One region of the Pseudoalteromonas sp. 5Ae-yellow genome, then DNA from elsewhere that is predicted to be linked to it. Evidence: predicted binding sites of a transcription regulator. Region 1 holds the regulator's gene; each other region holds the start of a gene.
The links. Region 1 encodes MetJ, which represses methionine synthesis genes. Its sites were predicted from a motif close to TAGACGTCTAGACGTCTA; they were not measured.
Positions count from the first base shown of each region.

Region 2: the regulator MetJ is predicted to act here: its motif matches at 7,315-7,332, upstream of metA (homoserine O-succinyltransferase).
Region 3: the regulator MetJ is predicted to act here: its motif matches at 7,944-7,961, upstream of metK (methionine adenosyltransferase).

Region 1 covers NZ_JACGWD010000059.1:353-10,998, forward strand. The annotation lists gene H4J63_RS14890 (malic enzyme-like NAD(P)-binding protein) at 253-1,494, shown strand; gene metJ (met regulon transcriptional regulator MetJ) at 1,577-1,897, opposite strand; gene metB (cystathionine gamma-synthase) at 2,187-3,434, shown strand; gene metL (bifunctional aspartate kinase/homoserine dehydrogenase II) at 3,440-5,785, shown strand; gene H4J63_RS14910 (penicillin-binding protein 1A) at 5,850-8,342, opposite strand; gene H4J63_RS14915 (pilus assembly protein PilM) at 8,473-9,552, shown strand; gene H4J63_RS14920 (PilN domain-containing protein) at 9,540-10,112, shown strand; gene H4J63_RS14925 (type 4a pilus biogenesis protein PilO) at 10,102-10,646, shown strand, end outside.
Region 2 covers NZ_JACGWD010000023.1:7,278-17,923, reverse strand. The annotation lists gene H4J63_RS08325 (TonB-dependent siderophore receptor) at 1-1,253, opposite strand, end outside; gene H4J63_RS08320 (GGDEF domain-containing protein) at 1,551-2,471, shown strand; gene H4J63_RS08315 (AraC family transcriptional regulator) at 2,455-3,456, shown strand; gene H4J63_RS08310 (TlpA disulfide reductase family protein) at 3,458-3,961, opposite strand; gene H4J63_RS08305 (histone deacetylase) at 4,024-4,932, opposite strand; gene H4J63_RS08300 (PilZ domain-containing protein) at 4,986-5,354, opposite strand; gene ettA (energy-dependent translational throttle protein EttA) at 5,501-7,174, opposite strand; gene metA (homoserine O-succinyltransferase) at 7,397-8,344, shown strand; gene H4J63_RS08285 (homocysteine S-methyltransferase family protein) at 8,334-9,407, shown strand; gene metH (methionine synthase) at 9,417-10,646, shown strand, end outside.
Region 3 covers NZ_JACGWD010000039.1:17,614-28,259, reverse strand. The annotation lists gene H4J63_RS11785 (MoxR family ATPase) at 1-65, shown strand, start outside; gene H4J63_RS11780 (VWA domain-containing protein) at 332-1,519, shown strand; gene H4J63_RS11775 (HNH endonuclease signature motif containing protein) at 1,599-2,336, opposite strand; gene H4J63_RS11770 (GNAT family N-acetyltransferase) at 2,449-2,811, opposite strand; gene H4J63_RS11765 (GNAT family N-acetyltransferase) at 2,830-3,285, opposite strand; gene H4J63_RS11760 (NRAMP family divalent metal transporter) at 3,357-4,532, opposite strand; gene hpf (ribosome hibernation-promoting factor, HPF/YfiA family) at 4,735-5,091, opposite strand; gene H4J63_RS11750 (pyrimidine/purine nucleoside phosphorylase) at 5,269-5,583, opposite strand; gene tkt (transketolase) at 5,767-7,758, opposite strand; gene metK (methionine adenosyltransferase) at 8,063-9,214, shown strand; gene H4J63_RS11735 (LTA synthase family protein) at 9,310-10,646, opposite strand, start outside.

The DNA.
Region 1 (10,646 bases):
GATACTTTATACATACATTTTTTTAATATTTCACTAGGCATAAAAGCACCTTAAAACTTACTTTTTAGGTGAATTTTTATTTATTAAATGTTTATATAATCCTGCAAAGTTACTGAAAAACCTCTTAAAATTAAAGGATATAGTATATAACAGGATAGACCTGATATTGCTTGGAATTTAAAAATAATAAGGGTATCGTACCCCAAGACTCCACCTCTCACTTTAACTTAAATTGCAGGATACCATCGCGTTATGTCTGACTTTCGTGAACAAGCACTACATTATCACTCACACCCCGTACCTGGTAAAATTAGCATTGAGCTAACAAAGCCCGCTGAAACAGTTCAAGACTTAGCCCTAGCTTATAGCCCAGGCGTTGCCGAACCTGTACGTGAAATTGCTGCAGATCCTGCAAATGCATATAAATATACCGGTAAAGGTAATATGGTTGCGGTTATCACTAATGGTACTGCAATTCTCGGACTTGGTAATTTAGGCCCTTTAGCATCTAAACCTGTAATGGAAGGTAAAGCGTTATTGTTTAAACGTTTCGCTGGCCTTGATTCAATTGATATTGAAGTTAAGCACCGTACGACAGAAGACTTTATTAATACGGTTGCCAATATTGCCGATACATTCGGTGGTATTAACCTTGAAGATATTAAAGCACCAGAGTGTTTTGAAATTGAAAAAGCATTAATAGAGCGTTGTAGCACTCCTGTTTTTCATGATGATCAACACGGAACTGCGATTGTAACTGCTGCGGGCATGTTAAATGCGCTAGAAGTACAAGGTAAGTCAATTGAAGATGCAATTATTGTATGTTTAGGAGCTGGCGCTGCCGCTGTTGCGTGTATGGAGCTGTTAATTAAGTGCGGAGCACTGCGCGAACACATTTACATGCTTGACCGCAAAGGTGTTATTCATACCCGCCGCGATGATTTAAATGAATATAAACAGCTTTTTGCTAACAATACAGATAAGCGTACATTGCAAGATGTAATTGCAGATGCTGATGTGTTTGTAGGTGTTTCTGGCCCTAACTTATTAGCGGCTGAAGATTTAAAGCTAATGGCTGAAAAACCAGTTGTGTTTGCATGTTCAAACCCAGATCCTGAGATTGATCCTGCACTTGCGCACGGCGCACGTAACGATTTAATTATGGCAACAGGGCGCTCTGATTACCCTAATCAGGTTAACAATGTTTTATGTTTCCCGTTTATTTTCCGTGGTGCGCTTGATGTGCGTGCAAGCGCTATTAACGATGAAATGAAAATTGCTGCAGTTGAGGCTATCCGTAGTATTGCTAAAGAGCCTGTACCTGCAGAAGTTTTAAAAGCAGCAGGCGTAGATAAATTAGAATTTGGTGCACAGTATATTATTCCAAAACCAATGGACCCTCGTTTACTGCCGCGTATAGCAAGAGCTGTTGCCCTAGCTGCTGTTGAGTCAGGTGTTGCGCAAATTGATTTGCCAGAAAATTATATGCAGTAAATCTATACAGTAGAGCTATGCAATAAAATTTAGACATAAAAAAACCTCAGTAATTACTGAGGTTTTTTTGTCTTTGTAGTATTTATTCTTCGTTTAAAACGGGCACTTCTAGACCCATTTCTTGCATTATTTTTTTAACTTCTTCTGGCACTTTTTCGGCGTTATCTTTACGTAAGTCATCGTCATTTGGTAAAGGTTGGCCAGTAAAAGCATGCAAAAATGCCTCACATAGCAATTCACTATTTGTAGCATGGCGAAGGTTATTGATTTGACGACGTGTACGTTCGTCAGTTAATACCTTTAATACATTTAGCGGGATCGAAACGGTGATCTTTTTAACTTGCTCTGATTTTTTACCGTGTTCTGCGTATGGGTGAATATACTCACCATTCCATTTAGCCATAAGATGTATCGTTGCCTCAGATTATTAATTTCTCACACGGTATAAAAAGCGTGTAAATATGCGTGAAATTCTATCGATTTAAAAAAGATAGTCAAATAATAGATACCGATCTATCTTAATAAGCCTATTGTGAGTGTAAAGATAAGCACACTTTTGTGAGCTAAAATGTGGTATTCGCAGAGGCTCCTTCTACTTTTAGCCATCTAGAGCTTTAAAATACTTTGACTTATCAAAACGGATAACTTACTCTTTTGGACGTCTAAACATCCAAATTAATCAGGTGACGAATATGAGCGAAAAAAACAAAGCAACCATTGCTGTACGTAACGGCGTTGATGCTGATAAACATCATGGTGCGGTGGTACCGCCAATTTATTTATCGACTACTTATTCGTTTGCCGACTTTGATACTAAGCGTGAGTATGATTATGGTCGTAGCGGTAATCCTAATCGTGATATTTTAGCTGAGACGCTTGCTAAGCTTGAAGGTGGCGCTCGTGGCATAATTTCAGCTACAGGCATGGCTGCCGTGCATTTAGCTACTCAGCTACTTAATAGTGACGATACGTTAGTAATTCCGCATGATTGTTATGGTGGCAGCTATCGTTTATTTACATCTTTACAAAAACGCGGGCTACTAAAGCTCAAAATATTAGATTTAACAAAAGAAGAAAGCCTTCAACAAATTTTAGTAATTAAACCTAAGCTTATTTGGATAGAAACCCCAAGTAACCCAGTACTTCGTTTAACAGATATTAAAGCGGTTACCGATGTGGCTAAGCAATGCGGAGCTTTGGTTGCCGCAGATAACACGTTTTTGTCGCCGGCTTTACAAAACCCTATTAAATTTGGTGTAGATATTGTGGTGCATTCAACCACTAAATACATTAACGGACACTCAGATGTAGTAGGCGGCGCTGTTATTGCCGCAACACAAGAGTTAGGCGATGAGCTTGCTTGGTGGGCTAATAACATTGGTATTACGGGTGCGCCTTTTGATAGCTATTTAACGCTTCGTGGTTTACGTACTTTAAATGTGCGCCTAAGGCAGCATCAAGAAAATGCACTGGCAATAGCTAAGTACCTTGGAAGCTCTGAATATGTAAGCCAAGTTTACTACCCAGGTCTTGAGTCACATCCTCAACATGAGCTGGCTAAAGCACAGCAACTTGGTTTTGGTGGCATGGTTAGTTTTGATATTAAAGGCGATATAAACGACGCTGCGGCATTTTTAACTAGCCTTAAAACGTTTAGTTTAGCTGAGTCATTAGGTGGCGTAGAGAGCTTAATTTGTCACCCTGCAACTATGACGCACGCAGGTATGGAGGCAACAGCACGTTTAGAGGCGGGTGTGGGCGATACGCTTATTCGTATTTCGGTAGGTATTGAAGATATACACGATTTAGTCGCTGATTTTGAACGAGTGTTTGAACTTGTAAAACCAGGGCAAAATAAAAATGTTGGCCGTGTAGGCAAAGGAGCAGGCACTCCTGGTGGTAACGTTAAATTAAGTGCAGCCCGTCCGGCGCTTTGGTGATTAATATGGTCAATTGTGTACATAAATTTGGTGGTTCAAGCTTAAGCTCTAGTGAGCGCTATCAAAGCGTAGCTAAAATAATTATTGGGCATACTCAGACGGGCGACTGTGTTGTGGTGTCTGCTGCAGGTAAAACTACAGATACACTTGTGTCGTTGTGGCAAAGTTATCAGCAGCAAGACACGCAAGCTGTCGCTGATATTTTACTGCAGTTAAATAACCATCAAAGTGATTTAATAGAGCAGCTATTAGAAGCCGATTTAAAACGAAGTGCACTTAAAACACTAAGTATCGAACTTAGCTATATTGCAGAACTTGCTCAAGCTGAGCAGCTAAAAGAGGCTGCATTACTTGCACATGGCGAACTGTGGTCAGCACGTTTACTCGCTACTTATTTACAGCAGCTAAATATTGAGGCATGCGCTCAAGATGCACGTACTCTTTTTATCTTAAATGATGGCGAATTAATGCATGCGCAAAATGCGCAGCAATGTGGGCAGTTAATTTTGCCTAATAAAATAAATGTTGTTACTGGGTTTATTGCCGCAGATATCAAAGGCGAGACTGTAACACTTGGCCGAAATGGGAGTGACTACAGTGCAACACTACTTGCAAATTATTGCAATGCTAAGCAAGTATGTATTTGGACTGATACACAGGGGGTGTATAGCACTGATCCTCGCAAGGTACAAAAAGCGATTAAATACGGCAAAATTTGCCGTGGGCAGGCTAATTTATTAGCTCGTTTGGGTAACCCTGTATTACATGCAAAAACACTATCGCCTCTTAAAAACACAGATATTAAGCTAGCTGTTCGCAGTAGTTTTGACGTACAAGCAAGTCCAACAGATATAGTAAAAGAAGGTTCAGCGAAGAAAAAGCGCTTTATAACCACGTTGCAAAATGTTGACCTATTAATGGTTGAAGGATTAAGTGAAGGCGAGGTTGCAAGTGTTAGTCAGCTTATTCAGCATAGCCTTCATCACTTTAACCATAATGGTGAAGTGTATTTAGTAGTACCTGCAGCACAAACTTATCTGGTTATTAATTATTTTGCGGGTAGGGCAAATATTAGCGAGTCAAATTTAAACGGTTGTGCAATTGTAGCGCCTGAGCAAGACGTTAATACATTAAGCTTACAAGCATTAGATTTATTAAAACTCCACAGCATAAAACCTCGTTTTGTCCATCAAGATACTGGCTATGCTTTATTGCTTACCGATCAATTTATAGATAGTGATATACAAAGTGACTTACACGATAAGCTAATTAATAAAGGCCAAGAAATCGCAGTTATAGTTGCGGGGCTTGGTAACGTTGGCGACGTTTTCATTAAACAGTTATCGGCACAATTTGAGCGTTTATCGGATGACTTTAGTATTAAATTAGTCGGTCTAATTCGCTCTAAAAAAATGCTGTTTAATGCAAGTGGTATTAATACACAGCAATGGAAAACTCAATGGCAGCATGAGGCAAATAGCTATCAATCTGCAGATTTACTGAATGCTATAAATGAGCTCGATTACGAGCATAAAATTGTAATTGATATTACCGCAAGTGAACAATTTAGCTTGTTATATCCAGACTTTGTAGATAGAAACTGTCATTTGATTAGTGCTAATAAATACGCTGGAACAGCACCGACTACTTGGTATAAAGCACTTCGTAGTAATATTACAGAACGTAATTTACATTGGCGATATAACACCAGTGTAGGCGCTGGCTTACCTATTAACTTTGCTTTGGCTGATTTGCAAAATAGTGGCGATAAAATAACACGTATAGAAGGTGTTTTCTCAGGCACGCTTTCGTGGCTATGCAGTAAATATGATGGAACAAGGCCATTTTCTGAGTTGCTACTGGAAGCTCAGAAAATGGGAGTCACAGAGCCAGACCCTCGCGAAGATTTATCTGGGCGAGATATGCAGCGTAAGCTACTTATTTTAGCCCGAGAGCTAGGTGTTGAGCTTGAACTTGACGATATTAGCTTATCGGCATTGATGCCAGATGAGCTTGCGCTGGGAAGTTGGGATGACTTTTTAAATAAAAAAGCACAGCTAGACGCGTTCATCGAAGAGCATGCAGTGACAGCAAAGTCTAAAAATTCAGTACTTAGATATACGGGCTTGTTAGAAATCACACAAGGTGAAGTAATTGCTAAAGTGGGAATAGCGTATGTGCCTAATGGCGATGCGTTAGCAAACCTTACACCTGGCGATAATATTTTTGTAATTAATAGCAAATTGTATAGCGATAATGCATTAGTGATTCAGGGGCCAGGAGCGGGTAGGGAAGTGACCGCTGCGGGTGTGCACTCTGATTTATATTGGCTTGTTCAAAACTTAAAATAAACCTTTGGTTTAAACAAAAACGGCAGCTTAAATAAGCTGCCGTTTTTGTATTACATACATATTACTAAAATAGCTCTTCTTCTGTTTTAGTGTCTTCTTCAAATATATCGCTAGGCTGAGATAGCACATACTTTGTAGGTGCGGTGCCTTTTTCAAAATATTCAAATCGACTCGTGTAGTCATTTTTATGGCTTAATAAACCAGTAGCTAAATCAATACGAATAGAAACAAGTCCCTCAGGCGGCTCAATTGGGGCTTCAGGCTTGCCTTCAAGTGCCGCTTTCATAAATTCAACCCAAGCTGGCTGCGCGGTTTTAGCGCCAGATTCCGCACCTGATATTTGGCTGCTATCTAGGTTGTTATTATACGTAGAGCGACCAAGAGCGTTGCCCGGGTTATCAAAACCAACCCAAACTGAGGTCATCACATTACTATTAAAACCGCTAAACCAGGTATCTACTGAGTCATTAGTTGTGCCTGTTTTACCTGAAATGTCGCGACGATCTAGCGCTTGTGCTCGCCAACCGGTTCCACTCCAACCTGTTTTATGAGCCCAGCTACCACCCCCCCAAATTGCACTATTCATAGCATCAGCAATTAAAAATGCATTTTGCTTAGAAATAATTCTCGGCGCACATTTTTTCGTTTGCTCCATTTCATCATCACTATTATGCATTGAGAGTGCATTGTGTGTTGGCAAAGGCTCTTCGTCACAGGCAAGAGCAGGGTTTGCTTTAAACAATACATTGCCGTAAGCGTCTTGAATTTCTGAGATAAAGTAAGGTTCAATTAAATGACCACCATTGGCAAATGTACTCATGCCTCGGGCAAGTTCAAGCGGAGTAATAGAAGCACTACCAAGTGCTAGCGATTCACTGCGGTTAATGTCAGCATTTTTAAAGCCGAATTTTAGTAAATGATCGGCTGTACGTTGTAATCCAACGCCGCGTAGTAAACGTACCGAAATAACGTTTTTAGATTGCGCTAGAGCACGGCGAATTCGAATAGGGCCGTTGTAAACAGCAGGGCTGTTTTTAGGACGCCATGCCACGCCTTGGCTCTTATCCCATTGGTTTATAGGTGCATCGTTTAATATAGACGCAAGCGTGTAACCTTTTTCAAGTGCTGCTGAGTATATAAAAGGCTTTATATTAGAGCCAACTTGACGCTTAGCTTGTATCGCTCGGTTGTATTGACTTTGCTCAAAGCTGTAACCCCCTACAATAGCTTTTATTCTACCGTCTTGTGGATCGAGGGATACAATAGCGCTTGATGCTTCTGGTATTTGGCTTAATAAGTAGCTGTTATCTTCATTTTGACGTACCCATATTTGCATACCTGGCGTTAAAATATCAGTAGCTGCTTTTGGAGCAAAACTTTGGCGGTAACGAGTAATATATTTACGCGCCCATTTTAAGTTATCCCAAGTAAGAGTTGTGCGCTCGCCACTTTTAAGTAATACCGACGCTGTTTTATCATTAACACTAAGCACGGCTGCTGCTTTCAAAGTACCCAACTCATTTACGCTTTGTAATTTATTGAGTATTTGTTGCTCAGTTAAAGCAGGTTGTGTTTCAGGGTCCCATAAAACATCTGTTGGTCCTCTAAAACCATGGCGCATATCGTAATTATGTAAGTTGTTTACAAGTGCGTTTTGCGCTGCTTTTTGAACTTTAGACTCTACCGAGGTGAAAATTTTAAAACCTGAGTTGTAGGCTTTATCTACCCCATAGCGCGAGACCATTTCAGCGCGCACCATTTCAGAAATATACGGGGCGTATAAATTTATTTCAGCACCATGAAAATAAGCGGTGATAGGTTGGCTCGTTGCTTCGTTATATTCTTCTTGAGTAATATAATTTTCAGTTAATAAACGCCCTAAAACAACATTTCGGCGTGCTTTTGCACGCGTTGGGTTACGAATTGGGTTTAAAGCTGAAGGGGCCTTCGGTAAACCTGCAATCATCGCCATTTGTGCAAGTGTTAAATCTTTTAACTCCTTACCGTAATAAACTTGTGCTGCAGCACCAATACCAAAAGCGCGATTACCTAATTCTATTTTATTAAGGTAAAGCTCTAAAATTTCGTCTTTTGTTAATACACCTTCAATATGTAGCGCTATAAATATTTCTTTAACTTTACGAATATATGCTTTTTCGCGAGTTAAAAAGAAATTACGAGCAAGCTGCATAGTAATAGTACTTGCGCCTTGTTTTTTCTCGCCGGTAGATATAAGAACAATAGCCGAACGTACAATACCTATAGGATCTATGCCTATATGATCGTAAAATCGATTATCTTCTGTCGCTAAAAATGCATTAATGAGGGTTTGAGGAATTTCATCAATAGTCACTGGAATACGACGCTTTTCACCAAATTGATTGATTAAAAGCCCATCTTTTGTGAATACTTGCATAGGAGTTTGTAATTGCACGTCTTTTAAAACTTGCACACTGGGGATATCAGGTTTAACGTAATAATAAAGACTGACCAAAGTGATCAGACCAATTAACACACAAATGATAAAAAATTGTAAAGTTCGTTTTAATAAAATCACTTATATTTCCCTAAATGGACTCCCAATTGCGAGTTTTGACTGCTAGTATATATTGATTAAAAAATGAATAATATTTTTTCAGATAAAAATTATAACTTGTTTATTATTAAAACAAAGGCCAAGTTGAAACATGCTAAGTCAACTATTTCAAAAACCGTCCCCGATGATGGTAGGAATTGATATTGGATCGCACTCTATCAAAGCGGTGCTTTTACGTGAAATTGAAACTGGATTTCGACTAGAAGCACTTGCAATTGAGCCGATGCCAAAAGGTGCGATGAGTGAGCGCACAATCCAAGATATTGAAGCGATTGGTAACGTTATTACAAAATTAAGAAAAAAATTACCGAAGTCGTTAAAATCTGCTGCAGTGGCTGTTTCTGGCCAAACAGTTATTACAAAAGTGATCTTCATGGATGTATCGTTAACAGATGCTGAACTTGAATCGCAAATTGAAATTGAAGCTGATAGTTTAATCCCTTACCCGCTTGATGAAGTGAGCCTCGATTTTGAGAAGCTTTCGACGAATGAGGCCGATCCTAGCAAAATGAATGTTTTGCTTTCGGCTGCTCGTACTGAGAGTGTTGAAGCACGGGTGGGCGCTTTAGAAGCCGCAAATTTAGAAGCCAAAATAGTAGATGTAGAAAGCTACGCATTGAGCCGTGCTATGGACGTTTACTATCAACAATTACCTAGCGATGCATTTAATAAGTGTGTGGCTGTGGTCGATATTGGCGCAGTTTTAATGCTTGTAAGTGTTGTGCAAGCTGGGGAAACCATTTATACCCGTGACCAAGTTTTTGGTGGCGATCAATATACAAATAGTATTGTTGCTTATTATAATAAAGGCTTTGATGAAGCCGAAATAGGCAAAACATCAGGTGATTTACCGCCAAACTATACCTTTGAAGTATTAGCCCCTTTTCAAACTTCGTTACTTCAACAAGTTCGCAGAGCTGTGCAAATGTTTTTAACAACCAGCGGTAAAGAGCAAATAGATTATATTGTATTAACGGGCGGTACATCGATGATAAAAGGTATCGACCGATTGCTCATCGAAGAACTCGGTATTCACTCTGTCGTTGCTGAGCCTTTTGAGAGTATGGAAATTTCCCCTAAAGTAGATCGTAATGTGATGCAGCGTCACAAAACTCAGTTTGCAATTGCGACTGGGTTGGCATTAAGGAGTTTTTCAACATGCCATATATAAATCTACTGCCTTGGCGCGAATTACAACGCGAAGAATCGAAAAAGAAATTTGTAACTATACTTGTTGGTGTCGTTATAATTTGTTTTGCGAGTATGTATTTATTGAGCTCTTTTTATGGTGCTTTAAAAGATGGGCAAAACTTAAAGAATAACTATTTAAGCTCAGAAATTAGCATGTTAGATAAAAAAATAAGTGAAATAAGAAGCTTAGATAAAAGAAAAGAAAACTTACAGCAGCGTATGAGGCTTATTGAAGAATTACAAAGTAGTCGTAACCTGGGTACGCAAATAATGGATGAAGTTGCCAAAATAGTGCCCGGTGGCGTTTATTTAACAAAACTCGAGCGCAGAGGCAGCCAAATACATGTATTGGGACGCAGTGAATCTAATAACCGTTTATCAACAATGCTGCGCCAAGTACAAGGCTCATATTTACTAGAGAATCCTTCAATGCAAGGCATTGTTGCAGGCGATCAATCTTCGCGTTTACTTAGTGATTTTAATATGGAATTTTATGTAAAACCATTTGATAAAATTGGTGAGGTTAGCGATGCGCCTTGATTTTAAAGCACTGAGTGAAATTGATTGGAATGAAATAGAGCTCGATAACATTGGCGATTGGCCTATTGCAGTTAAAGCAATTTGCTGTACGTTTGTTGCCGGACTTGTATTGTTTTTTAGTTACAGCCTATTAGTTTCTGATGAAATTGATAGTTACCATAGTGCGGTTGCTAAAGAAGTTGAATTACGTACTACTTATCGTACTAAGTATGCTGTAGCGAGTAAGCTTGAAATCTATCGTCAACAAATGGTTGAAATGGAAGATAAGTTTTCACAGCTATTAAAACGTCTACCTACTTCAAACGAAACTCCTGGTTTACTTGATGATTTGTCGTATGTTGGGACAACGAGTGGCCTGACTTTTTTAAAAATAGGTTGGTTGCCAGAGGTTGAAAAAGAATTTTATACCGAGCTGCCGATTAAAATTGAAGTGATCGGTACCTATCATGAGTTTGGTGAGTTTGTTGGTAAAGTGGCTCAGTTACCACGAATTGTAAGCCTGCATGATTTTTCTATTTTATCATCGGGCGATAA
Region 2 (10,646 bases), on a different contig from region 1:
GTAAGTGCAAGTTCTAATTCGTTTTGCGATTCTAAAATTTCACTGTCGCGTTTTTTATTTTGTAAAAATGCACCAAACTGAATTTCTTTGCTGTCACCCCAAGGTTGGCTGTGTTGCCACTGTAGAGTCCATTCTTTATCATCTATTTCACTTTTAGTTTGCTCTTCTTCAAATACCATCGGCAGCTCTGAGGTATCTAATTCGACTTCTTCCTCATAAACAGACTCTTCAAACCGAGCAAAGCCAAATTTAAACTTACTTGTGCCACTTAGTAGTGGAAATTCATAAGCGGTATTGATGTTGTAATTAGTTTGGTCAATATATTTAACATTCGCATTATCTGTTTCTAAGTTACCGCCATTTACAATATCGTTATTGGTTGCAGTTGGGTCGTTGTATTCAAATGAACGTTCATCCTCAGTACGCTCTGTATCAACCCACATAGCGCTAATATTAAACTGACTATCGTCGTCAAAAACAATTTCGTAGCTGGAGTTAAGTGACGTGTCGTCGCCATCGCGAGTGTCAGATTGGTCTTCGCGGTTATCAAATTCTTCTGTTTGAAAGTTTATATTGTTTTCAGGGCTATCGCCGTAGCGCAAACTATTTTTTTGTTTTGGGTTATATCTGCCTTGTAAATTTGCACCAAGTAATAAGCGCCCACCAGCCAATTCAGTACCGTACACTGCAGCTAAGCTTTCTTTAAATTCACCATCGTCATAAAGCAAGCCACCAGCACGCAAGTAACCGCCATCTAAACTGTAACCATCGCGCAATACAATATTTAATGTGCCCGCAATAGCATCGGCTGAGCGGTTAGCACTTGATGAGCGAATTATTTCAACGCGTTCAATTAACTCAGCCGGAATTCGGTCAACAAAAAATGAACGATCGGCACCAGCGCCAGGTACTTCTTCACCGTTTATAAGCACCTTTGTATAAGCAGGGCTTAACCCTCGCATACGTGCACCATCCGATTCAAGCACATCCGATAAAAATGTAACACTGGGTACTCGTTTTAATGCATCGCCTGCGGTCAATGGTTCAAAACGTTGAAAGTACTCTTGTGAATACTCCAAGGTTGGTGCGAGTTCGTCTGAGCGGTTTCTGTAGCCAATTTCACCGTATACAACAATTTTGTCAGAAACTTCGATATCTTTTTTTGCGGTTTCTTTTGCATCATCTTCTGCATAAGCCGTCAAATTACATAAGGCTAATGCGGCTACCAGTGCTTTTATTTTAAAGTCTTTCATTGTATTTGCTCTTGGTTATTGCTGGTTTGTTTCTTGGTATGGCGAGCAAGCTAAAGATATTTGGTTACGTAAATGTGACAGTGTTTAGGTTAAATACATGTATTTAGAGGTGTTTGAGCAATATATAGAGTGTATTGAGCTTTTATCACTCCTCGTAAAGTCAGGTGTTATGTACCGTGCAGGGCTGTTTTTAAAGTAGGTATCATCTCGTTGTCATATAGCTGAGCTAATATGACCCTGCTAACAAAAACTTGTATGAACTAACTTTAAAACTCATTTATAAACGAGATACCGCACATGCGATTTAACCCCTTTATCAGCCACCGATTATTAATAAACGCTATTATTGCGATGTTTTTTAGCGCTGTGTTTTTAAGTAGTTATTTAGGTGTATTAAAAACTTACGCCAGTATTCAGTGGCTCGATATTATGGGGGAGGGCGGTATTGTATTAATGACCCTTGTATGGATTGCCGCGTTATTAATTTCAAGACCACCGAGTAAAGTAACCACTTACTTAGTGATAGGTGTTGGGCTATTTATGTTCTCGGCAACCCTAGATTTACTTGATGAATGGCTAATGCATCCCGCCCATCAATGGCTCAGTTGGATTGAATCTCTGCCAGCCCCTTTAGGCATGTTGTTAACGAGTGTGGGTTTGTATTATTGGCATCAAGAGCAGTACGTATTAAATCGTCAGCTACGCCGCCGTGAAGCGCATTTACGTGAGCACGATAAGGTGTGCTCAGTTACAGGTCTTTATAAGGCGCAGTACCTAGATTCTGCAATTAAAGAGCAACTTACGAGCAAACAACCACTCTGGCTTGGCGCGATTGATATTCGTGATTTTTCGCATTTTAATAGTGAGTTTGGCTTTAGTGAGGGCGACCGGTTACTGCGTGAAATTAGCGAGCTATTGTTAATGAATTGCCGACTAAGTGATGTAGTGTGCCGCTACGCAGGAGATTGCTTTATGGTACTAATGCCAGCTACTACAGAGCAGCAAGCTAAAGAGCTAATGGCACAAATTAAAGGAGCTCTAAAGCATTGTGCATTTAAAGTTGAAGCATCTAAAAAAGCAAAGTTTCAATATGTCACTACCGCCTTAATACAAGGTAATAAGCATAGCAGTACAGATAAACTAACAAGCCAACTGCATAGTCAATTACAACAAAAAAAGCATCAACAAAAAGTAGCGCACCGTGCACACGTTTGTTAGCCAAGACGATAAATATTTAAGCGCTCAAGGGCTTATTACGTCAGCTGTAGAGCTTGCTCAAAGCCGAAACATAAATTTACATAAGTTGCTACGCGGTACCGGTATTTTTGAACAAGACTTACTTAATTTTCAGCATACATTTAGTGTGTCTCAGCAGGTGCGTTTATTAGCTCAATTTAAGTTGTTGATGAAAAGTACTGACAGTAGTTTTTTACTCGGTAGCCAACTTATTAACGACACTCGAGCCGAAGCTCAGGCATTGATATATAGCGATAATTTAGCTCAAGTATTAAAGCAATTATCACTTTTAAGAATGCAATTAGCGCCTTTGCTGTTTAGCCAAACGTATATTAAAAACGATAATGTTTATATTTACATTCAGCCAGCACATGGGCTTGATGAAAGCCTTTACCACTATGTGCTAGAGATATACAGCACTGCATTTTATAGTTTACTTAAACGAGTGAGCGAAAGTTACCCGCATTGTCAGTTCGACTTTGCTTTTAAACGCCCTCGGCATATTCAAGAATACGAGCAAAATTTAGGGCTAAAGGTAAGTTTTGATAAGCCATGTACTCGCTGGGTATTAAATAAAACCATGTTAAGGGCTAAAAACCCGCATGCGAGTGAATTACGATTTATGCAAGCGCAGTCGCAGCTACATAATAAAAGCGTAGTTAGCATGACTTTTATTGAAGCCGTTTGCAGATACTTATACTCTCACCCAAGTGCTAATTTAGAGTGTACCGCGAAGCACTTTGCTATGAGTTCAGCTACATTTAAGCGCAGGCTCAAACTCAATGGGGTACGCTTTTCAGCGTTAATAGATGAGCAAAATAAGCACAAAGCTATTTACCTACTTACTCTGTGCGCTAAACATAACGAACAAGTCGCTGAGCATTTAGCTTTTTACGATATACCTAACTTTCGGCGCGCCTTTAAGCGCTGGACAGGCTTAACACCTAATCAGTTAAAAGCGCAATAAGTTACTCAGTTGCCATGTCGATGGAGTGCAACAATGTTCGTGCATTTAAATGAAGGTTTGGATCTTCTGGATTTGACGTATTAGTCAGCCAAATTACATTGCCTTCTTTATTTACAAACAATGTAGTAGGTGTGCCTCGTATACCTAATTGCTGTGCTATTGCATCGGCTTTTACAGCTGTTTTAAAAGTATAACCTCTTTCGCTAAGTGCTTTAGCGGGGGTAGCATCGTCATCTTCTTTAAAGCTCACGGCAATAACTTTTAAGCCCATATCATCAATTTTTTGAAGTGCTGGCTGCAGCTTTTTACAGTACGGACACCACGTTGCCCAAAAGTGTAAAACGTAAGGTTGACCTAATAAATCTTGAGTGTTGAGCGGCGACCCATCAGCCATTTGTAAATTTAATGTAGGCAATTTAGGATATGTTGCTTCTGAGCTTGTATCTTGTGCGTAAGCTGTAAAGCTTAATAAAATTAGCGTGATGGTAATAAATAGCTGTTTCATAATATGCTCTTTTTTATTTTACATATTAAACAAGAACGATAATTTAACATTTTTCTTTCAAACTAAAAGCCAGCAGCTTGTTCAACAACAATAGCGTGGCGTTTAGCGAGGCGTAGGTGATCTCTATCGTAACCACCACCTATTACTGTGGCAACAGGTGTGTTGTGCTCAAGGCATCGTTTTAGCACTAAATGGTCGCGCTTAACTATGCCATCCCAGCTTATATCTAATTTACCCAAGCCATCACCTTGCCAAATATCAACGCCTGCATCGTAAAGTACCAAGCTTGGGTTTAGCTCTTTAAGTAAATAACTCAAGGTTTCGTCAACTATGGCAAGGTATTCGTCGTCTTTCATGTTGTCGGCTAAACCAATATCTAAATCGCTAGCGGACTTTCTAAAGGGGAAGTTTTTTTCACAATGGATAGAACAAGTATAAGCGTATGCTTGATGCTCTAACATTGCGGCTGTGCCATCACCTTGGTGCACGTCTAAATCAAAAATAAGTACGTTAGTTACTTCACCCGATTCAATTAAAGTTTGCGTAGTAAAGGCTAAATCGTTAACCATGCAGTAGCCTGAGCCAAAATCGGTATGCGCATGGTGTGTACCACCAGCTAAGTGGCACGCTATACCATGTTTAAGTGCTAAACGAGCTGTTTGCAGCGTGCCTTGAGGTGCAGTAAAGGTACGTGCCATAAGCTCTTTTGACCAAGGTAGGCCAATGCGACGCATTGCTTTTTCATCTAAGCGGTTATTCCACAAGTCATGTATATAGTTTTCGCAGTGTATTAGCTCAAGCGGCTCTGGCGTACCGAGAATTGGTTCTACCAAGTTACTGCCGATTAAACCAAGCTCTGCAACATGCTGATATAAATGTGCAAACTTACTCATTGCAAAACGATGCTTTGGATCAAAATTAAACGAGTAGTTAGGGTGATACACCAAAGGTAAATGTGGATTTAAAGTCATGTTTGCACAAGTTAAAAAGTTTGTTCTATGGTAATCAACTAATCCTAATGAGTCTATTCTTGCGTGTCGTGAATCAACATGGCGAGTTCGCGATGTAATAGTTCGTCATCAGCTAAGTTTAACTCTATTAACCGCTTTAAATAAGTAATGCTGTCTATATCAATATGGTGGCACTTTAAACCAATATGATCCGCTTCTATATGGCACACCACAACCTCCATATTTATTTCTATTTCGCTTTGAGGAGGTATAAAACGCAGTATTGCATTAGTATCAGTATTGCTTATAAAAGCATCACACTTAGTGATTAATGCACCATGTAAAGATACATCAAGTAATTTACATGGGTATTGGTGATCATTAAAAATTACTTGTACATCGGTTGAAAATAAAACACGAGAAAACTGACGACGATTTTGCATAACCTAATTTAGCCTTACTGTTTTTATAATAAATTAAGCATAGCGGGTAATTCTCTACATGCTAGCAGGATATGCTCCTGTAATGCTGGTGGCATAAAAAAGCCCCGCATAAATGCAGGGCTTAAGAATTTATCTAAAATCAGCTATTAACCAATTTTTTTGTACTTAATACGTTTAGGTTCAGTTGCTGCTGCACCAAGTGTCTTTTTAAGCCACTCTTCGTATTCAGTATAGTTACCATCAAAGAAGTTAATTTGACCTTCGTCGCGGTAATCTAAAATGTGCGTAGCAATACGGTCAAGGAACCAACGGTCATGCGATATACACATTACACAACCAGGAAACTCTAAAATAGCGTTCTCTAGCGCACGTAGTGTTTCAACGTCCAAGTCATTGGTTGGCTCATCGAGTAGTAATACATTGCCGCCAGCTTTTAATAACTTAGCAAGGTGTAAACGGTTACGTTCACCACCTGATAGGTCTTTAACAAACTTTTGCTGATCGTTACCTTTAAAGTTAAAGCGACTTACATACGCACGACTTGGGAACTCAAAGTTACCAATTTTTAGTACGTCTTGACCGTCTGATATTTCTTGGAAAACAGTTTTGCTTTCGTCCATACCATCACGGAACTGATCAACGGTCGCAAGGTGTACAGTTTCGCCAACGGTGATGCTACCGCTGTCTTGCTCTTGCTCACCGCTTATCATTTTAAATAACGTTGATTTACCCGCGCCATTCGCACCGATAATGCCCACAATGGCACCTTTTGGCATGCTAAAGCTTAAATCGTCAATTAAAACGCGATCGCCAAAACTCTTACGAAGATTAGTTACTTCAAGTACTTGGTCGCCTAAACGCGGGCCAGGTGGAATAAACATCTCGTTAGTTTCGTTACGTTTTTGGTAATCAGACTGCTGCATTTCAGTAAACTGAGCCATACGTGCTTTTGACTTAGCTTGACGACCTTTAGGGTTTGAACGAACCCATTCAAGTTCTTGCGCAATTGATTTTTGACGTGCTTTTTCAGATTTTTGTTCTTGCTGTAAGCGCGCATCTTTTTGTTCAAGCCAAGAAGAGTAGTTACCCTCCCATGGAATACCTTCACCACGGTCAAGCTCCAATATCCAACCAGCTACATTATCAAGGAAGTAACGGTCATGCGTTACTGCCACAACAGTGCCTTCGTAATCGTGTAAGAAACGCTCTAACCATGCAACCGACTCAGCATCCAAGTGGTTAGTTGGTTCATCGAGAATAAGCATGTCTGGTTTTTCAAGCAGTAATCGACATATAGCAACACGACGACGCTCACCACCTGAAAGGTGCTCAATTTTAGCATCCCATTCTGGCAGGCGAAGTGCATCAGCTGCGCGTTCTAAAACGTTGTCGATGTTATGACCATCGTGCGCCTGAATAACAGCTTCAAGCTCGCCTTGCTCTTTTGCAAGTGCGTCAAAGTCAGCGTCTTCCATGGCGTATTCGTTATACACTTCGTCAAGACGTTTAAGTGCATGTTTAACTTCGCCAACAGCTTCTTCAACAGTTTCACGTACTGTTTTACTTTCGTCTAAAATAGGTTCTTGCGGTAAATAACCAATTTTAGTACCAGGCTGAGGATGTGCATCACCTTCAAAATCTTGGTCAACACCGGCCATAATACGTAGTAACGTAGATTTACCAGAACCGTTTAAACCAAGCACACCAATTTTAGCGCCAGGAAAAAAGTGCAACGAAATATCTTTTAAGATAGTGCGCTTAGGTGGCACAACCTTAGATACTCGACTCATCGAGAATATAAATTTATCAGGTAAAACCATGGAGGAAAGCCTTCAAATAATAATAAAAATTTCAATGTTGTATTGTAGTGGCTGACGGGTGAAACAGTCAACGAATGGCGGGTTTTAAAGCACCAAAGCATGCTTGTAAGTAAAATATAAAATCATGAATAAATTTCATTTGGACATCTATACATCTAGAGGTTGATATTTTTTACTTTCAGTTCATAATTAAGCTTCGGTTTTTATGAGCAGGAGTAAAGTATGCCAATTACAGTAAAAGACGAGTTGCCGGCAATTGCACGTTTACGTAAAGAAAACGTATTTGTAATGCCAAAAAGTCGTGCAAAAACGCAAGAAATACGCCCAATGCGTTTGGCTATTTTAAATTTAATGCCTAATAAAGTAGAAACCGAAGTTCAGTTTATTCGCTTACTTGCCAATTCGCCTTTGCAAGTAAACGTAGAACTACTGCGCCTCGACACTCACCGCAGTAGCAGCAATTCAGAAGAGCACCTTGATACCTTTTACCGTTATTTTTCTGAGGTTAAAGACAACAATTACGATGCATTAATAGTAACCGGTGCGCCACTTGCGCATTTAGAATACGACGATGTAGCGTATTGGGATGAGCTAAAAGTCATTATTGATTGGGCTGAGCAACACGTTACCTCTACGTTGTTTTCGTGTTGGGCAGCACATGCAGCGTTATATCACCGTTACAACTTAAAGCGTGATTTAAAAGACGACAAACTGTGTGGTGTATTTACCCACCAATGTTATTTTGATCACGGTGCACTGACTCGCGGATTCGACGACACCTTTTTAGTACCGCACTCACGCTACGGCCACATTGATATAAATAAAATAAATGCCTGTGAAGAGCTAGTAGTACTGGCAGGTTCTGAGCGAGTAGGGGCTTACTTACTTAAAAATAAATCGGGTAGCCAAGTGTTTATAACCGGCCACCCAGAGTACGACGCCGATAGCTTAAAAGCTGAATACGAGCGCGATTGTAAAAAAAGCCCTAATGCACCTAAGCCCGAAAATTACTTTCCGGATGACGATGCAACCAAACAACCTTCAAAAACGTGGCAAAGCCATGCTTTTTTACTTTTTTCGAACTGGTTAAATTACTACGTGTACCAAACCACACCGTATGATATTAATTTAGTTAGCCAAGATGTGAGGACTAACAACTATGCCGAATAACGCGCCTACAAATAATAAGCAAGCCGAAATAAGTGCCGCATTAAAAGAACGCATTTTAATTTTAGATGGCGCTATGGGCACCATGATCCAAGATCATAAGCTAGAAGAAGAAGACTATCGCGGAGAGCGTTTTAAAGACTGGCATGTATTAATTAAAGGCAATAACGATTTATTAAGCCTAACCAAGCCCGACTTAATCACTGATATTCATCGTGGTTTTTTATCAGCGGGCGCCGATATTATTGAAACCAACACGTTTAACTCGACCACTATTTCGATGGAAGATTACGACATGGCAAACCTAAGCCGTGAAATAAACCTAGAGTCGGCTAAATTAGCACGCGCAATTTGCGATGAATTTACGGCTAAAACGCCAGAAAAACCACGCTATGTAGCCGGTGTTTTAGGGCCGACATCTAAAACGTGTTCAATTTCGCCAGATGTAAACGATCCGGGTTACCGAAATGTCACCTTTGATAAGCTAGTTACTGCGTATGTAGAGTCTACCCTTGCATTAATGGAAGGCGGCGCCGATTTAATACTAATCGAAACTATATTCGACACGCTTAATGCAAAAGCCGCCTCGTTTGGTGTAGAAGAAGCCTTTGAGCAAGCAGGGCGCACATTACCAGTTATGATCTCGGGCACTATTACCGACGCTTCAGGGCGTACGCTTTCTGGGCAAACAACCGAAGCATTTTATAACTCTATTCGCCATATTAAGCCTATTTCGATTGGTTTAAACTGCGCGCTTGGCCCTGATTTACTGCGCCAATATGTAGAAGAGCTTTCGCGCGTGTGCGAAACCTTTACGTCGGTACACCCTAATGCGGGCTTGCCTAATGAGTTTGGTGAATACGACTTAGAAGCGCCTGAAATGGCAGCCGAAATTATCGATTGGGGTAAATCGGGCTTTATTAATATAGTAGGTGGATGTTGTGGCACCACGCCTGCGCATATTCGTGCTTTTGCAAAAGGTTTAGCAGGCGTTAAACCACGCCAACTGCCAGAGCTTGAAGTACGCATGCGTTTATCAGGCCTTGAAGCCTGTAACTTAAATTAAGGAGCCAACATGACCCAACAAATAGCAGTATTTACTAATGTCGGCGAACGTACCAATGTAACCGGTTCTGCAATGTTTAAACGTTTAATCATGGAAGAAGACTTTGAAGCCGCGCTAACAGTGGCCCGCGAGCAAGTAGAAAATGGCGCACAGGTTATTGATATAAACATGGACGAAGCCATGTTGGACTCAAAAGCCGCCATGGTTAAGTTTTTAAACTTAATAGTCTCAGAGCCTGATATTTCACGCGTACCAATTATGGTCGACTCCTCAAAGTGGGAAGTAATAGAAGCCGGCTTAAAGTGTATTCAAGGCAAGGCAATTGTTAACTCAATATCGTTAAAAGAGGGCGAAGAGCCGTTTATTCGCCAAGCTAAAATAATAAAACGCTTTGGTGCAGCCGCTGTTGTAATGGCGTTTGATACCGACGGGCAAGCCGACACGGCAGACCGTAAGTTCGCAATATGTGCGCGCAGTTATAAAATATTGGTAGAAGACATTGGCTTTGCGCCAGAAGATATTATTTTCGACCCTAATATATTTGCCGTAGCCACAGGGATAGAAGAGCACGACAACTACGCCGTAGAATTTATTGAAGGTACACGCCGCATTAAGCAAAATTTGCCGCACTGTAAAGTGTCGGGCGGTGTATCAAATGTATCGTTTTCGTTTAGAGGTAATAACCCCGTACGTGAAGCCATTCACTCGGTGTTTTTATATCACGCCATAAAAGCGGGTATGGATATGGGCATTGTAAATGCAGGGCAACTCGCCGTTTACGACGACATCCCAGAAGAGCTTCGTAAAGCCGTTGAAGACGTAATACTTAACACAGACCCAGGTGCAGGCGAGCGTTTAGTAGAGCTTGCACCAAAATACTCTGGTATGGCACAAGCCGAGCGAGTAGAAGATTTAGAATGGCGCACATGGCCTGTTGAAAAACGCCTTGAGCACGCGCTTGTAAAAGGCATTACTACCTTTATAGATGAAGATACCGAAGAGTGCCGCGCTGCTGCCGATAAACCTATTCACGTAATTGAAGGGCCGTTAATGGATGGCATGAACGTAGTAGGGGATTTATTTGGCGCAGGTAAAATGTTTTTACCACAAGTGGTTAAATCGGCGCGCGTAATGAAACGAGCCGTAGCCTACTTAGACCCATTTATTGAAGCCGAAAAAGAAGAAGGTTCAACTAACGGTAAAATAGTGATGGCGACCGTAAAAGGTGACGTACACGAC
Region 3 (10,646 bases), on a different contig from region 1:
CATTACTCAAAAATGAGCAAGACATCAGCCTAATCGAAAAACTCGCGTTTATGAGCCGTCGCTAGGGCCTGTTGACCTTTCAGGATTAAAATTTGTTCTAACTAGGGACGATTTAATCGTGGCGCGAGGTTTGTAACCTAGTGGGCTAAGTAAAAGCCGAGCAACAAAGAGTTAATCGTCCCTAGGACGAACCTTCAGGCAGCGCGTGTTTGGTATTTATGCTGTGTTATCGCCTATTTATGGGGAACAACCACACTACATAGGCTCTGCCTTGCCTAAATACCAAACACACTGCTGCAAATTTAACCTCGAAAGATAAACAGGCCCAAACATGTTAGTACAGTTTTTTTTCACGCTGCGTAAATACCGTTTACCGGTAAGCCTGCGCGAGTTACTCGACTTAATTAACGCCTTAAAAAAAGGCGTTATATTTGCCGACGTAGACGCCTTTTACCATTTAGCACGCACCATAATGGTAAAAGACGAAACCCATTTTGATAGGTTTGACAAAGCCTTTAGCGACTATTTTAGTGGTATTGCCGATCTTGATTTGCTCGAGAGCTTAAAGCAGCAACACAACTTGCCTGAAGACTGGCTACGTAAAGAGTTTGAAAAAAACCTAAGCGATGAAGAAAAAGCCCAACTTAAAGCCATGGGCGGGCTCGACGAGCTTATGAAAACCTTAAAAGAGCGTTTAGAAGAGCAACAAAAACGCCACGCTGGCGGTAATAAATGGGTAGGTACTGGCGGCACATCACCTTTTGGGGCATACGGCTATAACCCAGAAGGTGTGCGTATAGGGCAAGACGGCAATCGTAACCGCCAAGCAGTAAAAGTGTGGGATAAACGAGAATACAAAAACCTCGACACCGACAGAGAAATTAGTTCGCGCACAGTTAAACTCGCCCTTAAAAAGTTACGTAAGTTTGCCCGCACAGGCGCAAGCGACACGCTTGATTTAAACGAGACTATTCGCGCTACTGCAAAACAAGGCGGCATGCTTGATGTAAAAATGGCACCCGAACGCCACAATGCAGTAAAAGTATTGATGCTGTTTGATATTGGCGGCTCAATGGATGACTACATCCACACCTGCGAAGAATTATTTAGCGCAGCCCACAGCGAATTTAAACACCTAGAGTTTTACTACTTTCATAACTGTTTATACGAGCACGTTTGGCAAGACAACGCGCGCCGCCATTCAAACGTAATAGACACCATGACACTGATTAATAAATTTACCAGCGACTATAAAGTAATATTTGTTGGCGATGCCACTATGGGACCTTACGAAATAGCCTACCCTGGCGGCTCCGTAGAACACTACAACGAAGAGCCCGGCAGTGCCTGGTTACAACGTATAACAAACCACTTTGATAAAGTCGCCTGGCTCAACCCACAACCCGTTGAACACTGGCCTTACTATCAATCAATTGGCTTTATAAAAGAGCTAATGAACAACCGCATGTATGCGCTGAGTTTAGATGGGATAAGTAGAGCGATAAAAGAGCTGAGTTAAAGTTTGACTCAGCTATATTTGTATTAGAGTAGTTTGAATCATCAATTTAAAAAAGTAATAGTAGCTTTAGTTATTTACATCAAAAAGAAATACCAACATTACAATTATCTGCAACACATCCAGATAACTCTGAAGAACCTCCATCAGGAAAGGTTACTTTTAAATAATCACCATTAGCTTCAAAATAGAAGCCTGCAAAAACCATATCCAGACGCGAAACCAAAATATCACACTGCTCAGTGATAGTTAGTACAAGATGTATTTTTCGATGTCTTTCTCTAATAGTTATACAAGGGCCTTTAACTTCTACATCCCAGAGAGAAGAATTAGCTTTCCACTCATTATCTTTAATTTCTAGTGAGACTTCTCCATTAGAGTCTGTAAATAGACCAGATAGCAAAAATGGTTGACCTAAGTACTCTGGTTTTTTTAATTGAAATAATGGGTAATTTGCAACTTGAATAGGGATTTTACAGTTGCTTAACTTTACACCACCAAAAATTAAAGAAGGATTACGCTCTGGGAAATCAAAAAACTCATTAGAGTAACCTTGTTGTAAACACTTTGGCATCCGCATTGCTAATTTTACACGTGACTTTGACCACATTTTTGTAGTTACCTTTGAATGGCATTGTGGACATAGGAGGGTCATATTAGCCGGGTCATGTTTTTTTGCATCTTTAAACTCAGGATCTACATGTTCATATTGAATTATTCCTAATCCACAAATAACACACCCGAACCCACATTGCTGACGAATCTCTCGCTTTATTTCTGCTGGAATTACTCTACTCAAACCAAATTTATTAACTTCCATATTATTCTGATCCAGTTAAATTATTATATTAAAGACATTTTATTTTTTCTGTAGAATTTTATTTACTTAATAAACTTACACATTCCTAATCCTAAAACATCTCCATCACGCTTTACATAACCATATTGTGTATAAAACTTTCTTTACCGTGAGCACTTAATAAAGCTATTGTCGCGCCATTAGAGCAGGTGTTGTTTAGGTAGTTTTCAATGTGGGTCATAACTAAATGACCTATGCCTTGTTTTTGATAACTTGGCGCAACAATTACATCTTGAATATAAAAATACATTGCGCCATCACCGATTATTCTACCAGTGCCTATTAACTTATCAGTATCGTATACGGCAACCCAAAAAAGTGAGTTTTCAATGCTTGCTTTTAATGTTTTATCGTCAGGGTTTTGCCACTTTGCTTGTGCGCGTAAATTAGTAAATGCATCTAATCCTGGAGCTGTATGTCCAATTTTGTATTTCATAATCTCCCTTACTCACTTTTAAAGCGCTTTACTCATAAACAAGCTGTACGGATCTAACTCATAATCACCAAATGGTTCGCATTCTTTAAAACCAAATTGAGCGTAAAGCTTTTGTGCGGGCAAAAATGCCTCGGCAGTGCCTGTTTCTAAACTTAACTTTTTATAACCTCGCAAGGTCGCTTGCTCAATAATATGCATGAGCAATTTAGCAGCGATGCCTTGGCGTAAATAGTTGCTTGATGTGCGCATTGATTTAATTTCGCCATGCGTTGTATTTAGTGCTTTTAAAGCGCCAACACCCGCTAAATTATTATCAATCCATAAGCTATAAAAAGTTATATCGGGCTGAGTGAGTTTACTCACATCAAGTGCATGTACGCTCTCAACGGGCGAGTGTTTTAACATATCGTTATGATGCGCTTGTAGTAACTTTATAACGTGTGGGTTTGAAAGCTCACCTATTCTAATATCCATTTATACCTCGTTTAATCCTAGAATTTAATGCTTGAGGGCTTTAATTAAAACCCTAAAGTAAGTGGCTCTATTTAGGCTGCTAGTTTCCATACTACAAACGCAACAGCAAAGCCTACTAAATACACTAGCCCTAACCACGTTAAGCTGCGTAATAGCACGCTGTGCTTTATAGCAGGCTCGGAGCGCACAAGGCTAAAGTTAAGCCATGCAAAAACAGGCGTTGTTACAAATGAAAGTGTCATTGCAAAGGTAAGCATGGGGCCAAGGGCTGATTTAAAAAATAAAATAACGGCCATACCGGCAAGAGCTTGTAGTATTAACCAAATATTTAGACTGTGTTTTGATTGCCCAAAGCCAAGTAGTTTATGGGATTCGTTAAGCGTACGCGCGTAGCCATCAAGCACGGTAAGTGTAGTGCCAAACATACATAAAAAAGCGATTGCTGATACAAGCGGCCTTGCCCACTCGCCTATTGTTAATGCGTACATATCAATAAGCTGCTTGGCAAACGCGACACCGCCGAGTTCTATACTACTGGTTTGCCCGTACTGCACTAATACACCTAAGCTAAAAAATACCAAGGCTAAGCCAGCTGTAAGCCAGTAACCTACGTTAAAATCGAACAAGCCTTGGCTTTTAGAAACTGTTTGCTGCGCTTGCTTTTCTTTTAGCCATAAAGAACTTAATGCAGATATTTCGATAGGTGCTGGCATCCAGCCCATTAAAGCCACCATAAAGCTAAGCATGGCAAGTTCATACGGTGAAGGTCCCACATAATCAGCAGGTGCCATTGGGCCGTTACTAAATGCAATGGCAAGGGCAATCAAAGTAGCGAGCGTAAGCAGCCCCATAATGCCTTTGGCAACGTTATCTAGCGCTTTAAAGTGTCCAAGTAGTAATATAACTAAACATACACCCAGCAGCATCCAACAAAGTAAGGTTACTTCGATAACCACAGGTAAGGCGTAATGCAGTAAGCTTGCGGTAAGCAGTAATACGCCAGCGGTATTAACAACAGCGGCTACAATGTTTAAGCCAATAAAGCTGTAAAAATAAAACGGGCCTTTACTCTTATAGCCCTCCACTAGGCTATTTTTAGTCGCGAGTGTGTATTCCATACCAAAGCGAAAAAACGGATATTTTAAAACATTAACAACGAGGATAAGCCAAAATAGTTGCCAACCAAATATTGCTCCAGCTTGCGTAGAGGCAACTAGGTGAGATCCGCCAATAGCGGCTGTTGCCATGAGTATTCCAGGTCCAAGCGCACCTAGTCGAGACTTCCATACTGCTTTTGTTGTGTGCATTAATTTCTCAAAATATGTGTGTTATACGCTGCTTTTATTAATTTTTTTGATTAATAAACTGCAAGAACGCATAACTTACCTAAATTACAGGCAATAAAAAAGAGCCATACGGCTCTTTTTTACAATACTTTGGAACTAAATTTTATTTAAGATCCATCTCTTGGATGATCTCGTGTGCTATTTCAGGTGTAGTGCTAACAGGCTTTTCGTGTAAGTTTGCTTTTATCTGCCCTTTTCGATGTTTTAGTGCCGCATCGAGTTTTTTAGCTGCGCTTGCAATGGCTGGGTACATAACTTCGTTTTCCCCTTTTACCGATATGCGCGTGCCTTCGTAATTAGTGCTAATTTCAGCTTGGATTTTATGATGCTCTTTTGACAAAATAATATCGAGTGCAATAAGCGATGGAAAGTGGCTCTCGATTTTTGAAAATTTTTCGTTGATGTGCTCTCTAATAGAGTCAGTAACTTCAACATGGTGACCAGAAAGATTAATTTTCATAGGGTATCCTTTTATTTGTTACCTCATAAATAGTATTGGGGGCTATTTAGATTAACACAAGGAAAAAAGAGAGATATTTGAGGTTTATTTGCGGTTTTTGGTGATTTAAATCATGCGTTGTGCAAAGTTTATGCAAAGCCCATAGTGCATGGGCTTTCAGACGTCTAGCTGTATTGATTAATCTGTGTACGAACAACAGTAGTCAGCAAAATCAGATACTTTTACTTTAAAGCTTACATTTGCATCAACATTAAACGATTCACCCGCGTTAAATGTTTTCCACTCACTTGCCCCTGGTAATAAAATATCCCATTGGCCAGCTAAAAGCTCCATGCACTCTTTTTGGTTTGTATCAAAAACAAACTCACCAGGTTGCATAAAGCCTAACGTTTTCGCTTCGCCATCACCTAAAATAACGGTACGGCTCGACACTTTTCCGTCAAAATATACATTGGCTTTTTTTACTACACTCACGTTATCGAACTTCGGCATTTTTAGCTCCTGCTATTAATTTAAGATTTTTATTTATAAATTTTATCGCACTACCTTGCCTGATAGCTTACTTTCTTACAAGGAAAGCAGCATTGTTCAAGGTGAAGTTGCTTCATGTAAGGGCATAAAAAACCCGCAGCATGTGCGGGTTTTTCAATTACTTACTTTATTTAATCAAAGCGATTAAAAAAGCTCGTTTGCTTTGCTTACAATGTTTGCCACTGTAAAACCAAAGTGCTCAAACAACTCGCCTGCAGGCGCTGACTCACCAAAGGTAGTCATACCTACTACTGCGCCATTTAGACCTACGTACTTGTACCAGTAGTCAGCAATACCTGCTTCTACTGCTACGCGGCGTGTAACAGATGCCGGTAATACGCTTTCTTTATACTCTGCGCTTTGATCTTCAAAGGCATCAGTACATGGCATAGATACAACACGTACCTTTTTACCTTGGCTGCGTAGCTCAGTTGCTGAATCTTGTGCTAGTTGCACTTCAGAACCCGTTGCAATTAAAATAATTTCAGGATTGCCGTCACAGCTAAGGATGTAACCACCCTTTTTAACGTCTGCTAATTGCTGTGCGTCACGCGCTTGTTGCTCAAGACCTTGGCGAGTAAAAATTAACGATGTAGGACCGTCTTTACGCTCAATAGCTTGTTGCCATGCAATTGCCGACTCAACTTGGTCACATGGGCGCCAGTTGTATAAGTTAGGCGTTAAACGCATGCTTGCAATTTGCTCTACTGGTTGGTGAGTTGGACCATCTTCACCTAAACCGATTGAATCGTGCGTGTATACAAAAATGCTTGGTTGCTTCATTAATGCAGCCATACGTACGGCATTTTTTGCATATTCAACAAACATTAAGAACGTAGCACCGTAAGGAATAAAGCCTTTATGAAGGGCAATACCATTCATAATTGCCGACATACCAAACTCACGTACACCGTAGTAAATGTAGTTACCGCTTGCATCGTCGTGTGTTAAACCTTTAGAGCCATCCCAAATTGTTAAGTTTGAGCCTGCTAAATCGGCTGAGCCACCCATAAATTCTGGTAATAACGGACCAAATGCGTTTAATGCATTTTGCGATGCTTTACGAGACGCTGGGTTTGCAGGGTTTGCTTGTAATTGCTCAATGTACGCTTGAGATTTTTCAGCCCAATCGCCAGGCAGTTCGTTATTAATACGACGCTTATATTCAGCTGCAAGCTCTGGGTATGCTTTTGCGTATGCTGCAAATTTTTCGTCCCAGCTTGATTCAAGCTGCTGACCTTTTTCTTTGCTATCCCATTGTGCGTAAATATCATCAGGAATTTCGAACGCATCGCCAGTCCAACCTAAGAATTCGCGAGACGCTTTAATTTCGTCATCACCTAGTGGAGCACCGTGACAATCGTGGCTACCAGATTTATTAGGTGAGCCGTAACCAATAATTGTTTTACAACAAATTAGTGATGGTTTATCGGTAACACTTTTAGCTTCTGCAATTGCAGCACTTATAGCATCGCTGTCGTGGCCATCAACACCACTAATTACATGCCAACCGTATGCTTTAAAGCGAGCTGGCGTGTCATCTGTAAACCAACCTTCTACTTCACCATCGATTGAAATGCCGTTGTCATCCCAAAATGCAACAAGTTTACCCAGACCTAATGTGCCTGCAAGTGAACCAGCTTCATGAGAAATACCTTCCATAAGGCAGCCATCGCCCATAAATGCATAGGTAAAGTGATCAACAATATCGTGACCTTCGCGGTTAAACTGTGCAGCTAGCGCTTTTTCAGCAATTGCCATACCTACGGCATTTGTGATCCCTTGACCTAATGGACCCGTAGTAGTTTCGATTCCTGGTGCATAGCCATATTCAGGGTGACCTGGTGTTTTAGAATGCATTTGACGGAAGTTTTTAATTTCGTCCAGTGGTAAGTCGTAACCACTTAGATGCAATAGAGAATAGATAAGCATTGAACCGTGGCCGTTTGAAAGAATAAATCTGTCACGGTCAGCCCACTCTGGATTTGTTGGGTTGTGTTTTAGATAATCGCGCCATAATACTTCTGCGATATCAGCCATGCCCATAGGGGCTCCAGGGTGACCAGATTTGGCCTTTTGTACTGCGTCCATTGACAAGACGCGAATAGCATTTGCAAGTTCTTTGCGAGATGGCATGAATTCTCCTACCTTTATGTGTATTTGCGCGGGTATTTATGTGTTTGTTTATGCACCCAAGTAACTTGGGTTTGTTTATATCGACCATTCTTACTTATTGTGGGGGCTGTGTGCAATTAAAAACCCTATAAAAGTGAGGCATTATGAATATTTTTTAAGACCAAAAAGTTATTAGTAATTTTATTTAGACGTCTAGGCGTAAAAACACTATGCAAGGTGTTTTGTTTTCGATAAAATACGCCCCTTAATTTTTTAGCGCTAATACCGACGTTTGTGAAGCGCAATATTTGTGAGCAGAATTACAATGGCAAAACATTTATTTACTTCTGAATCAGTTTCTGAAGGTCATCCGGATAAAATCGCCGATCAAATCTCTGATGCGGTACTTGATGCTATCCTAGAGCAAGACTCTCATGCCCGTGTTGCGTGCGAAACTTACGTAAAAACAGGTATGGTTATGGTTGGTGGTGAAATCACTACTAGCGCATGGGTTGATATTGAAGAAATTACACGTAAAACAGTACGTGAAATTGGCTACACGCATTCAGACATGGGTTTCGATGCAGATTCATGTGCAATTTTAAACACTATTGGTAAACAGTCTCCTGACATTAACCAAGGTGTTGACCGTACTAGCCCAGAAGAACAAGGTGCTGGCGACCAAGGTCTTATGTTTGGTTACGCATGTAACGAAACAGAAGTACTAATGCCTGCGCCAATTACTTACTCACACCGTTTAGTACAGCGCCAAGCGCAAGTACGTAAAAGCGGCGAGCTTAACTGGTTACGTCCAGATGCAAAATCTCAAGTTACTTTTGCATACGAAAATGGTAAGCCAGTAGGTATTGATGCAGTAGTACTATCTACTCAGCACAGCGAAGACATTTCGCAAAAAGATTTAGTAGAAGCGGTGATGGAGACTATCATCAAGCCGGTACTTCCTGCAGAGCTTATTACAAGCGCGACTAAATTTTTCATTAACCCAACGGGTCGCTTTGTAATTGGCGGACCAATGGGCGATTGTGGTTTAACAGGTCGTAAAATCATCGTTGATACATACGGTGGTATGGCTCGTCACGGTGGTGGTGCTTTCTCTGGTAAAGATCCATCAAAAGTTGACCGCTCAGCTGCATACGCTGCACGTTACGTTGCTAAAAACGTAGTTGCGGCTGGCCTTGCTGATAAATGTGAATTACAAGTTTCTTACGCAATCGGTGTTGCAGAGCCTACATCTATCAGCGTTGAAACATTTGGTACAAGCAAGCTAGAAGAAAGCCGTTTAATCGAGCTTATTCGTGAACACTTTGACCTACGCCCTTACGGCTTAATTCAAATGCTTGATTTAGAGCGCCCTATCTACCTGCCTACAGCGGCTTACGGCCACTTTGGTCGTGACGAATTCCCTTGGGAACGTACAGATAAAGCAGACGCACTTCGCGCAGCTGCTGGCCTTTGATTGGCTAAGTAAATATAAAAAAAGCGCCAATTGGCGCTTTTTTTATATGTAAACTAATTGAGCAAAAGCAGCTTTAAAAGCTACTTTTAAATCTATTAATCCATTCCTTTAGTAAGTAACTGCCACGCTGTAGCCATATACTTATTATAAGCTTGCTCTGTTGCTACATCAATTGGTTCAAAAGGCTGCGGCTTAAGTGGTACTAAGTTAATCCGATCCTCTGGTTGAACTTTTTGATACTCATACATTGACGAAAAATCACCACGCCAAAGCTGTTCTGGTTTACGCACAGTTTGAAAACCAAATACAGTACGATCTTTAGGTTGATTTAATAGCGACTGGCCCATGCTATAAAATGTCGTATTTTGCGGTGCTATTAAGTTTAATAATGTAGGTGCAATATCCATATGGCTCGCTAATTGATCGCTCGATACCCAGTTTGGATTTACACCTTTACCATAAATAACAAGCGGTACATGTGTTAGTTCATATAGATCAGGGCGATGATGTAAATAACGGCGACTATAGTGATCACCTGTAATTACAAATAATGCATCTGGGTAGCGCTGCTCCATTTTACGAACAAATTGACCAAGCATTTTATCGGCATACCATAAATGCCCTAATACGTAAGGGTCTAATAAGTCATCATCTAAAGCTTGAATTTCCTTTGGATAGTCAGCAACTGATTTTAAAGGATACCCATACTTATCTAAATCTAAGTTAAATGGCCCGTGATAACTCCCACTCATGATTAAGTTAAAACTTTTTTCATCTGTTTTAGTATCGGCTAAATCAAATAACTGACCATCATCAATTCCCCACACACCAGCACTTCCTTTACCTCCAGTGTCTGCAGCCGAAAATACTTTATCAGCTCCTTGTGAAAGCACATATTCGCCTATATTTTGCCATGACAGCAAGCCGCCATAATAAAATCGACTTTGATAACCTAGTTGCTCAAGTTGATTAAATATTGATAACTTACTCGCTGGTTTTTGTGGTCCAATACGGCTCATGTTAACGCCCGAAAACGCTATACCAGACATAAGGCTAGATAGCGAATTCATAGTACTGCTTGCTGCAGGTAATACATTATTTAAATATATACCTTTACTAGCTAAATTACGTAGTTCATTAGTTAAATTGAGCGATGTATATTTTTGCTGTAACGGCCAAGCATCATAACTTTCCATAACAATAAAAAACACTTGTGAAGGTGCCGCTAACATTGGCGCACTGGTTTTTTTCTCAAGCGTCGCTAAAGGGTTATCTATGTCAGGTGCATTTTTTCGTAAGTAAGGATTGTGACCATTTAAACCAAAACTTTGTAAATCATTATAATCTTTAATGGCATATATAAAGCTTCGAAACGGGTTTATTACAAGATTATTTACAAAAGCATCTGTCGTTACTGCTGACCATTTTCGAG